Regions from separate parts of the Streptomyces sp. JH34 genome, predicted to be linked through region 2. Evidence: riboswitches for the same ligand, from Rfam matches in the RefSeq annotation. Region 2 holds a riboswitch; the other holds the start of a gene.
The links. A riboswitch is a leader RNA that binds a small molecule or an ion and turns the genes downstream of it on or off. The one in region 2 is predicted to bind cyclic di-AMP.

Region 1: it holds a riboswitch for cyclic di-AMP, as region 2 does, so the genes downstream of both, LWJ43_RS07025 (transglycosylase SLT domain-containing protein) here and LWJ43_RS15260 (M23 family metallopeptidase) in region 2, are expected to answer to the same signal.

What each region holds. Positions count from the first base shown of each region.
Region 1 covers NZ_JAJSOO010000001.1:1,591,843-1,597,248, reverse strand. The annotation lists gene LWJ43_RS07050 (NAD(P)/FAD-dependent oxidoreductase) at 1-717, shown strand, start outside; gene LWJ43_RS07045 (cytochrome P450) at 766-1,989, shown strand; gene LWJ43_RS07040 (ferredoxin) at 2,043-2,234, shown strand; gene LWJ43_RS07035 (hypothetical protein) at 2,329-2,463, opposite strand; gene LWJ43_RS07030 (hypothetical protein) at 2,680-2,910, opposite strand; cyclic di-AMP (ydaO/yuaA leader) riboswitch at 3,295-3,454, shown strand; gene LWJ43_RS07025 (transglycosylase SLT domain-containing protein) at 3,457-4,326, shown strand; gene LWJ43_RS07020 (hypothetical protein) at 4,600-5,184, shown strand; gene LWJ43_RS07015 (SIS domain-containing protein) at 5,249-5,406, opposite strand, start outside.
Region 2 covers NZ_JAJSOO010000001.1:3,446,557-3,451,962, reverse strand. The annotation lists gene LWJ43_RS15280 (FAD-binding oxidoreductase) at 1-893, opposite strand, end outside; tRNA gene LWJ43_RS15275 (tRNA-Met) at 1,257-1,330, shown strand; gene LWJ43_RS15270 (MerR family transcriptional regulator) at 1,445-2,191, shown strand; gene LWJ43_RS15265 (PP2C family protein-serine/threonine phosphatase) at 2,325-3,482, shown strand; cyclic di-AMP (ydaO/yuaA leader) riboswitch at 3,716-3,868, shown strand; gene LWJ43_RS15260 (M23 family metallopeptidase) at 3,880-4,920, shown strand; gene LWJ43_RS15255 (aldo/keto reductase) at 5,355-5,406, shown strand, end outside.

The DNA of each region.
Region 1 (5,406 bases), 1.9 Mb from region 2:
GAGATCGCCGCCACCGCGCGCACCATGGGCCTGGAGGTCACCCTGGCCGGCCCCAGGCCGGGGCCCATGCTCACCCAGTTCGGCCCCGTGGTGTCGGACCTGCTCGCCGCGCTGCACACCGGGAACGGCGTACACCTGCGGCTGGGTCACGCGGTGACCGGACTGACCACGGAACAGGGCCGGGTCACCGGAGTGCGTCTGGACACGGACGAGGTGCTGCCCGCCGACGTGGTGGTCGTCGCCATCGGGGGAGACCCCGCCACCGGCTGGCTGGAGGGCAGCGGGCTGCGCGTCGACGACGGAATCGTCTGCGACTCCCGCTGCCGGGCGGCTGAGGGGATCTACGCCGTCGGGGACGTGGCCTCCTGGCACCACGAACTCCTCGACGCACCCATGCGCCTGGAGAACCGTACGAACGCCACGGAACAGGCCATGGCCGTCGCCGACAACATCCTCGGCGCCGACCGGCCCTACGTCCCCGTGCCCTATTTCTGGACCGACCAGTTCGACGCCCGCGTCCAGGCCCACGGCCTGCTCGGGCCGGACGCCGACGTGACCGTCGTGGACGGCGATCCGGCCACCGGGCGTTTCGTCGCCCGCTACGAGCGCGACGGCAGGGTCACGGGCGTCCTCGGCTGGAGCATGCCCAAGCAGGCGCGACTGCGCCGCCAGGAGATCGGCGGCCCGGCCCCGACCCTCGAACCGTCCGCGCCGTGAAAGCGGCCGACGCCACGTCAGCCACCCGCACGACGAAGTGAGGAAGCGATGACCAGCACGGTATCCACGGAAGGGGCGCACGCGCCCTCGGCCCCGGAATTCCCGATGCCCCGGGCGGCGGGCTGTCCGTTCGACCCACCGCCCGCACTGAAGTCGGAGCAGGAACTGGGGTCGCTCAGGAAGGTCCGGCTGTGGGACGGGACCACACCCTGGCTGGTCACCCGCTACGCCGACCAGCGCGCCCTCCTCGCCGACCCGAGGATCAGCGCCGACGTCACCCGCCCCGGCTACCCGAGCCCCACGCCCTTGCGGGGGGCGAGCTTCAGCTTCATCCTCATGGACGACCCCGAACACGCCCGTCAGCGGCGGATGGTCACGGCTCCCTTCACCATCAAGCGGGTCGAGGCGATGCGCCCGGCCGTCCAGAAGATCGTGGACGGTCTGATCGACGACATGCTGGCGGGGCCCCCACGGGCCGACCTCGTCCAGGCCTTCGCCCTCCCCGTCCCCTCGCTCGTGATCTGCGAACTGCTCGGAGTGCCCTACACCGACCACGACTTCTTCCAGGAGAACAGCAAGACCCTCATCAGCCGCAGCGCGGCACCCGAGCAGCGGGGCGCGGCCCACGCCAACCTGACCGGCTATCTGGACGAGCTGATGGGCCACAAGATCGCCCGGCCCGCCGACGACCTCCTGTCAGGTCTCGGCACCCGCGTCGAGGCGGGGGAACTGTCCCGCCGGGAGGCGGCGGAGATGGGCGTGCTCCTGCTGCTGGCCGGACACGAGACCACCGCCAACATGATCGCTCTGGGCACCCTCGCCCTGCTCGAGCACCCCGACCAGCTCGCCCTGCTGCGCGGAACCGAGGACCCCAGGGCGGTCGCCGGCGCCGTCGAGGAACTGCTGCGCTACCTCAACATCACCCACGGGGGCCGCCGTCGCGTGGCCCTCGAGGACATCGAGATCGGCGGCGAGGTGATCCGGGCCGGTGAGGGGGTCATCGTGCCCAACGACATCGGCAACCGCGACCCCGAGGTCTTCACCGACCCGGACCGGCTCGACCTCGGGCGGGACGCCCGGCGCCATGTGGCCTTCGGTTTCGGCGTGCACCAGTGCCTCGGGCAGCCGCTGGCCCGCATGGAGCTGCAGGTCGTCTACAGCACCCTCTACCGGCGCGTCCCCACCCTGCGTCTGGACGCCCGCCTGGAGGAAGTGCCGTTCAAACACGACGGGTCCGTGTACGGCGTGTACGAACTGCCCGTGGCCTGGTGACCTCCCGGGCCACGGCCCCCACCCCACGACGGAACCCCGATGAAGGAGTGCTCATGAAAGTGACCCTCGACCAGGACAAGTGCGTGGCGTCCGGCCAGTGCGTGGTCGCCGCGGACGACGTGTTCGACCAGGACGACGACGGCATCGCCGTACTGCTCGATCCCGCGCCGCCGTCGGCCCGCGCCGACGACGTCCAGCAGGCCGCAGCCGTCTGCCCCGCCCTCGCCATCCGTATCCAGGACTGACGCGAGCGGCCCGCCCGGCGTACCGGGCGGGCCGGACGGGTCCTGCGGACCGGGGGAGCAGATCCTGCTGCTGCGGAGCACATCCCCGCGCGGTTCAGGACAGGGACCGCACCGTGGAAAGCCCCGAGCAGAGCAGCGTCCCGGCGCGGCGTACGACGCGCACCGGCACCCGGACGGCCGTCCCGCCGCCCCGCACGTCGTACACGCCTTCGCCGCCCGTCGGCTCCACGACGGGCGGCGAAGGCGTCCCCGGACACGAAGTGCGCCGGTCCGGACCGCCTTCGCCTTCTCCCCGGTGGAGGTCGGCCCCGGCGACCGTCGCTCCCCGGCCTTCTACCAGCCGCGCCAACGTCCGTCCCGGGCATCCGGGCATCCGGGCGCCGAGTGCCCCGGCGCGGTCCGCCCCGGGAGCGCGGCACCGGGCCGGCGCCTTCCTGCGGTCCGCTCAGTGCGGCTTCCAGCGGAGCTTGCCGCCCCCCACCCACCGGACGGCGGCCGGGTCGTCGAGATCGTGGACCGGGATGCCGGCTGTCGCGGCGGCGATCAGCACGTCCGTCATGGCGGTGGCGCTCCCGATGACCTCGCCGTCGATCTCCACGACACGGAAGGGCGGGTCCCCGGGCTGGACGGGCAGGACGGTGATCCGCGGGGCCGAGGTGTGGGGGTTCTCAGTCATGGCGGATCGGTTCCACGTCGGCGTTCCAGGTATGCGCGACGGTCCCACCCACAAGTCGCATGCCCGTTTTGATACGTTTTTAGAATTTGATCCTGTAATCCATAAAAGGCCATTTCGTGTGACCTGAACCGCTTCGCTCTGGAGCAAATCGCCCGAATCGGACTCCGTGACCAGGGTCACTTGATGCCGCCCTGACGCCCGGGAGCGGCGGTCGGTTCCCTTCTGCGCCAAGAGAACCGGTCGGCGCGGTGTGCGGTGGATTACATGAATTCCCGTGAATTGATCTTGCGAATGAATTTTGATCACCGAACCAGGCTTGTTCCTTTCCCTATTTCTCGCCTACGGTCACCATCACTCCGGGCGGAACGCCGAATCCTGCCGCCGCCCGATTACCCGACCACTTCTCGTACGGCAGGAGCGGGGGACCCAAGTAAGCGCCGATCCGGTTTCCGGAGCGGCTCGGGGTGAAGTCGCATTCGCGTGCGGCCGGGCATCTCCAGCCCGAACCCGACAGCTCACTTCGCAGGCGACGGAGAGGAAATCAGCATGCCCGAAAACGGTAAGCACCGTCGTTTCAGGACCAGTTCGCTCACACGCGGCATCATCGCCGTGACCACGGGTGGAGCTGCCCTGGCCCTCCCTCTGATCGGTGCGACCGGCGCCTTCGCGGCCCCGGCCCAGTCGCCCGCCGTCGCAAAGGCTGTGACGTCGACTGCCGCGACCGGCAAGGGAATTGCCGCGCAGAAGTCCGAGTCGACCAGCTATTCCGTGATCTTGGGTGACACCCTCGCCAAGATCGCTCGTGAGCATTCCGTCAACGGTGGCTGGAAGGCCCTTTACGAGGACAACCAGAAGGCTGTCGGTGGAAACCCGGACCTGATTCACCCCGGTCTGAAGCTGACCATCGGCGCCAAGGCCGGCAACAAGTCGGCGGACAAGGCGGAGAAGGCCGAATCCAAGGCATCCGCCTCCTCCGACCGTGCCGACAAGAGCGCTGACCGCGCCGACCGCTCTGAGCGCACGAGCACCTCCCTGGCCGCGGAGGGCGCCCCTGCCGCCACCGAGGCCACTCCCGCCGCCGAGCCGGTCAGCTACACGAACGACCTCGACGGCTGGATCAAGGAGTCGCTCGCCGTCATGGCGGAGCACGGCATCCCCGGCACCTACGAGGGCATCCACCGCAACATCATCCGTGAGTCCGCGGGCAACCCCCAGGCGATCAACGACTGGGACATCAACGCGATCAACGGTGTCCCGTCCAAGGGGCTGCTCCAGGTCATCGACCCGACCTTCCAGGCCTACCACGTGCCCGGTACGTCGATGGACAGCTACGACCCGGTCGCCAACATCACGGCCGCGTGCAACTACGCCGCGGACAAGTACGGTTCGATCGACAACGTCTTCGGGGCCTACTGAGTCCTGGACCAGGCGAAGCCTCCGGCACCCGGGTGTGTGACGGAGGGGCAGGGATGACGGGTGGTGCGGGTTCGGCGGAACCCGCACCACCCGCTTCTCGTTCTCCGGGACCGTTCGCGCCCGGGCCGTCGGATCGCCGTGTCGCGGGCAGCGGTGCAGCGGTGCGGCGGTGCAGTGGCGTCGCGGTGGAGGAGGCGGGCGATGCCCCGGCGACAGGCCCGTCGGAGCGAGGGTGACTGGTCTCGTACAGGTTCGTCGTCCATACTGCCCGCCGTGGAGCAGCGCATAGATTCGAAGACCAAGCCCGAGTTCGCCGCGGGGACAGACCCGGCGTACATCCCCGGCCTGACGGCCCCTGCCCCCGCGCGGACGGAGGCGGAAGCGGAGAAGGCCGAGCCCGCGGAGCCCGAGGCCGCCGAAGCCGCGGAAGCGCCCGCCGAAGGGGCGGCGGACGAGGCCGTGGACGACGTCACCGCCGTCGCCGACGCGGACCCCGACGACATTGCCTCCCCTGACGTGGAGGAGAAGGGCGACGCCGACGAGAAGGCCGGTGCCGACGAGAAGACCGGTGCCGGGGACGGCCCCGTCTTCGAGGTCAGTGACCGGCGCGGATCCATCAGGGTGGACGCCGAGGGTGTCCGCTTCCGGCTCGACGACCAGGAGGCGGAGTTCGACTGGTCCGAGATCGGCGCGGTCGAGGTCACGACCGGCCGCTTCGGGCGCCGGTTCACCGTGACCGTCCACGTGTCGAGCCGCCGCTGGTTCAACGCCGAGGTCGAGGCGGCGGCCCGTAGCGACCTCAAGAAGTGGACCGCGGAGCTCGACGAGGCGCTGGACGCCTACTTCGAAGAGGCCTGACCTCCACGGTCACCGCCGCGCACCGGGCCGCCCGCCGGCCCGGTGCGCGGCATGCCGTGAGACGTCAGGTCCCGGCGGCCGTGCCGAGCACCACCGACCGGGTGAGGTGACGCGGCAGATCGGGATCGAGACCCCGGGCCGCCGCACGCGCGATCGCCAGGCGCTGGACCCTGACGAGGTCGGCGAGGGGGTCCAGGCCGCTCTCCACCCAGAGCGCCCCGG
Region 2 (5,406 bases):
ATCGGGGCCGTGAAGTGGAAGGCGGGCGGGCCGGGTTCGTTCACGACGGCGAGGGTCTCGCCCAGGGATTCCGGGTCCGCCGTCGAGGACCAGATGACCCCGCACATCTTCCGGCCGTGGATCTCCTCGGGGAAGGGCGGCCCGGGCGGGACCGTGAGCGACGCGAAGAAGCCGTACAGGTCGTCCGGTGCCTGCGGCAGGAAGTCGCGGTACCACCGGATGACGTCGCGGAAGAGCTCCAGGGGCCACAGGGTGATGGCGACGCCCACCGTGTCCACGGGGTGCAGCTCGAAGTCGAACGACGTGACGACACCGAAGTTCCCGCCGCCGCCCCGGAGCGCCCAGAACAGGTCGGAGTGCTCGCTCGGGTTCGCGGAGACGAAGGTGCCGTCGGCCAGGACCACGTCCGCGGAGACCAGGTTGTCCACCGAGAGGCCGTACTTGCGGGTGAGGTATCCGTGGCCGCCGCCGAGGGTGAGTCCACCGATCCCGGTCGTGGACATGATGCCCGCCGGAGTGGCGAGGCCGAACGCGTGGGTGGCGTGGTCGAAGTCGCCCAGCGTCGCACCCCCGTCGGCCTGGGCGGTCTGGGTGGCCGGGTCGACCCGCACGCCGCGCATGGGGGAGAGGTCGAGCGTGACCGCGCCGTCGGCGAGGCAGAGCCCGGGGCCGCTGTGCCCGCCGCCCCGGACGGCCACGTCCAGGCCGTTCTCGCGGACGAACCTCACGGCCTCCATGACGTCCGCCGTGTCGTGGCACATGACGACGGCCGCCGGTTTCTTGTCGATCATGGCGTTGTACACCGTGCGGGCCTGCCCGTACTCCTGGTCGTCCGGGCCGATGACCGGGCCTCGCAGAGCGGTTCCCATCGCCTCGAGGAGGGCGCCGTCCATGATCGTCTCCTAGTGCGCGTGCGCCCGGCCGCTCCGGCACCACCTCAGGGGGTCGCCGGCCGACGCCGGCACCGCGGACGGGACCGGACACCGAAAAAGCTTGCCCCTCCAGCGTCCCGCCGCTCCGGGGGCCGCGCAATCGCGGAGCGGCGGGATGCGGACCGGTACGGGCGGGCTGCGGGATCGCGAAGTGCGGCAGCAATTCTGATCATGCGCTGATCTCCTTCAACTCCGTTCGCCCGAAAGGGGGTTGATCCATCGGAGACATCCGGGAGACTCCCGGTGACGTGAGGCGTGCGGGGCGCGACGGGCATGCGTGGTCGGAGCACCCTCCCGGATGGCGTAGAGTTGTTCTCACAACGACGCGGGGTGGAGCAGCTCGGTAGCTCGCTGGGCTCATAACCCAGAGGTCGCAGGTTCAAATCCTGTCCCCGCTACTGAAGACAGAGGCCCGGATCCTTCCAAGGATCCGGGCCTCTGTCGTATGCCGTCGCCCGGTCGGTGGTGACGGGCTTGACCTTGACGTCGCGTAAAGATCTAGCGTTTCCGGCATGGAGTGGTCCATACAGGAAATCGCCCGGCGGGCCGGCACCACGAGCCGGACCCTCCGGCACTACGGAGACGTCGGTCTCCTCGTGCCGAGCCGCACGGGCGCCAACGGCTACCGCTATTACGACCAGGAGGCCCTGGTCCGTCTCCAGCGCATCCTGCTGCTGAGGGAGCTGGGACTCTCGCTGCCCGCGATCAAGGACGTACTCGAAGGGCAGCGGGACACCTCGGCGGCTCTCCGGGCTCATCTGCGGCTGCTGGAGCAGGAGCGGGAGCGCATCGGGCGGCAGATCGCCTCGGTGCGGACCACTCTCCACAGGACCGGGAGAGGAGAGGAACTCATGGCCGAGGAAGTGCTCGACGGCTTCGATCACACGGCGTACGAGGAGGAGGTCACGGAGCGCTGGGGCCGGGAGGCGTACGAACGGAGCGGCCGGTGGTGGCGTGGCCTGGGCGAGGCCGGGCGCGCCCGTTTCCAGGCCGTGCACGAGGACATCGCCCGGGACTACGGGGCGGCCAGGGCGGCCGGCCTGGAGCCCGGCGGTGAGGAGGCGCAGGACATCGCGCGGCGGCACTGCGCCTGGCTGTCGGCGACGGCCGAGGTGACCCGTGCGTATGTGACGGGGCTCGGGGAGACGTACGTCGCCGATCCGCGCTTCGGGAGGAACTACGATCGCCACGGAGACGGAACTGCCGTCTTCGTACGGGATGCACTGACGATCTACGCGCAGCGCCGGCTCTCCGACTGACCTCCGGGGTGCGGGGCTCCGGCGCGCTCCTCCCTTCGGCCGATGGCGAGCCGCCGTCCGGCGCGGCTCCGGGCGGCCGGGGCGGGGCGCGGTACCGTCCGCAGCCGTGGGTGGACCGGGCGGGAGTACACAGGTGGGGAAGCGGGACGGACGGCGAGGGGGCGTTGCCGGGTACTCGCGTTCCCGGCGGTTCGTGCGCGCGCTGCCCGCCCTGATGATCTGTCTCGGGGTGGCCTTCGACATCAGTACGCCGGTCGAGGTCACCGCGGTGCCGCTCTTCGCCGCCGCCCCGCTGATCGCCGCCCCCTTCTTCTCGCTGGCCGGCACCGTCCGGGTCGCAGCGGCGGCGATCCTCGTCGTGCTCGCCATCCGGTTGTCGGACGGCGTGATCGCCGGGGTCGTACCGATCACTGATCTGCTCACCCTGGTGACCGTCGCCGCGCTCTCCCTCGTCATCAACCGCGTCGTGCGCCGCGGGAACGAGCAACTGGCCTCGGCCAGGGTCATCGCGGAGACCGCGATGCGCGCGGTGCTGCCGAAGCCCGAGGACCGGATCGGCGGGATGCTGGTCGCGGCGCGGTACGAGGCGGCCCAGGCGGACGAGTTCGTCGGCGGCGACCTGTTCGCCGTCGCGGACACGCCGCACGGGGTGCGCCTGGTCGTCGGGGACGTCCGGGGCAAGGGGCTGGACGCCGTGGCGGCGGTGGCCGTGGTGATCGGGGCGTTCCGGGAGGCCGCCGAGCAGGAGAGGTCGTTGGAGGGGGTGGCCCAGCGGCTTGAGCGGGCGCTGGCCCGGGAGGGCTCGCGGCGGGGCGGGCTCGACTCCATGGAGGGGTTCGTCACCGCCGTCCTGGCGGAGCTCCCGGTCGGCTCGGACACGCTGCGGGTCATCAACCGCGGACACCCGGAGCCGCTCGTGCTGCACCCGGACGGGGCGCTCGAGGTACTGGCGCCGACCACGCCCGCCCTGCCCCTCGGGATGGGGCTCGGCGCGTGGCCCGACCGTTCCGACGAGTGGACCCTGCCGGCCGGGGCGATGTTCCTGGCGTTCACCGACGGGCTCTCCGAGGCGCGGGACGGGGCGGGGGTCTTCTACGACCCGGCGGACCGGCTGCGCGGCCGGCTCTTCCCGGGGCCCGAGGAGCTGCTGTCCGCGCTCACCGACGACGTACGGCTGCACACGGGCGGACGGTCGACGGACGACCTGGCGCTGCTCGCCGTGGCCCGTCCGGCGAGGGGCCAGCAGGGGCGCCGGACCACCGTGAAGATCGTGCGGCGGGACAGTGAATGACCGGTCGCGACGGTCGGTAGTCGAAGGACCCCGCTCCGCATAACATTTGACGCACCGTCAGAAAGTGGCGGCCGGATCATGCGCACGCAACTCGCCCGTTTGCGCCCGTTTGACCCCTGTAAGTCCAGGCCAGGGGCGTGAACGATCTGTGGGAACAGCTTGGAATCGGACCCGGGTGTCTATTAACGTTCGATAACGCAGCGCGGTTGTACCCGCCGTCGCAAGAGACGGCACCGTGCGCAGCGCCGAATTCCGCAAGGGAACCGGGGAACCACCTACATGGGGTGAATCGGACACCTGTGTCTCGTGAGGGACGAAGGGGTCCGTAGGAGACCTTCCTGCTCCGAACCCGTCAGCTAACCCGGTAGGCGAGAAGGAAGGAAAGGAGTGCGCCCACGTGGCGTCCAATCAGCCTGCCCCCGAGGCCCCGTCACCCTTCAGGACCGACAGCTTCGGTGATGAGGGCAGGACTTGGGAGGAATGGAACCCCACCGAGGAGTCCATCCGTCCCGTACGCGGCCGGCATCGCGTAGCCAAGCAGCGCGGCCTCGCCCGTAGCTCCACCGTCCTCGGCGTCGGGGTCATCGCGGCCGTCGGCGCGGGTGGCATGGCCACCGCGCAGAGCAAGCCCCCGGTCTCCATCTCTCTTCCCGATTCCATCGCGGACAATCTTCCTGACGCCAAGTCCCTGCCCGGCGTGGGTGCGTTCATGTCCGGCGACTCCGACTCGGACCACGAGACGGTCGCCGCGGCCTCCCCCCTCACCACTGCGGGCATCACCGCAGCCGAGGCGGAGACGGGGACCACCGACGCGGGCGAGGCGCTGCGCGCCCGGATCCTCCAGCAGGCCGAGCAGCAGCAGGCCGGAGCCGACGCCGAGGCCAAGGCCGCGGAGGAGAAGGCCGCGGTCGAGGCGGCCGCGGCCCAGGCGGCGAAGCAGCAGAGCGTGGCCGAGGCCGAGGCAGCCGCCAAGAAGAAGGCGGCCGAAGAGGCGGCGAAGAAGAAGGCGGAGGCCGAGCGCCTCGCCAAGCTCGCAGCCAGCTACGCCGTCCCGACCTCGTCGTACTACATCAGCTCGACCTTCGGTCAGGCCGGTTCGATGTGGTCCTCCGGCCACCACACCGGGCTGGACTTCGCGGCCCCGACCGGGACCCCGGTCAAGGCCGTGCACAGCGGCACGGTGAAGTCGGCCGGCTACTCCGGTTCGTACGGCTACCGCACGGTCCTGGAGCTCGACGACGGCACCGAGGTCTGGTACTGCCACCAGTCCTCGATGGACGTGACCGCGGGCCAGAAGGTCACCACCGGCCAGACGATCGGCCGTGTCGGCGCGACCGGCAACGTGACGGGCGCTCACCTGCACCTGGAGATCCACACCGCGGACGGCGCGGGCATCGACCCGATGGCGTGGCTCCGCGGCAAGGGCCTCACGATCTGACTCCCGGGCCCTCCCGTCGGACCCGGACGGGGCGCACATGCCCGGCCCGGTCCGGGATCGCGAGCCACGGTCGGTCCTGGGTTTGCTCTCAGGGTCCGGTCCTGGGCTCGTTCCCCTGGTCCGGTCCCGCGCTCGGTCTCACGTTCCGCGGCCGCGCGCCGGTTCCGGGAAGGCCCGGTGGCGCGGGCACCTGGGCCGAACCGGATCACACATGCCCGGCGCGAGCCCGACCCGGTACGGACGCGACGCCCGGCAACGGCGATCGCCGCACCAGAACCCCGGCGGCCCTGACGCACAACCCCCCGACGTCAGGGCCGTCGGCCTGTCCGGGACCGCGGATCGAGAGCCCCGGCGCGGGCGGCCCGTGCGGGAGGCCCCGGGCGCGGCGCCGTCGGAACGGAATAGTTGCCTCCGCCCGCTGGTTGTCCCTGGGCATGACGTCTTTGCGCCCGCTCGGTTCCTCGAGCCTTCAGGTCTTTCCCCTCG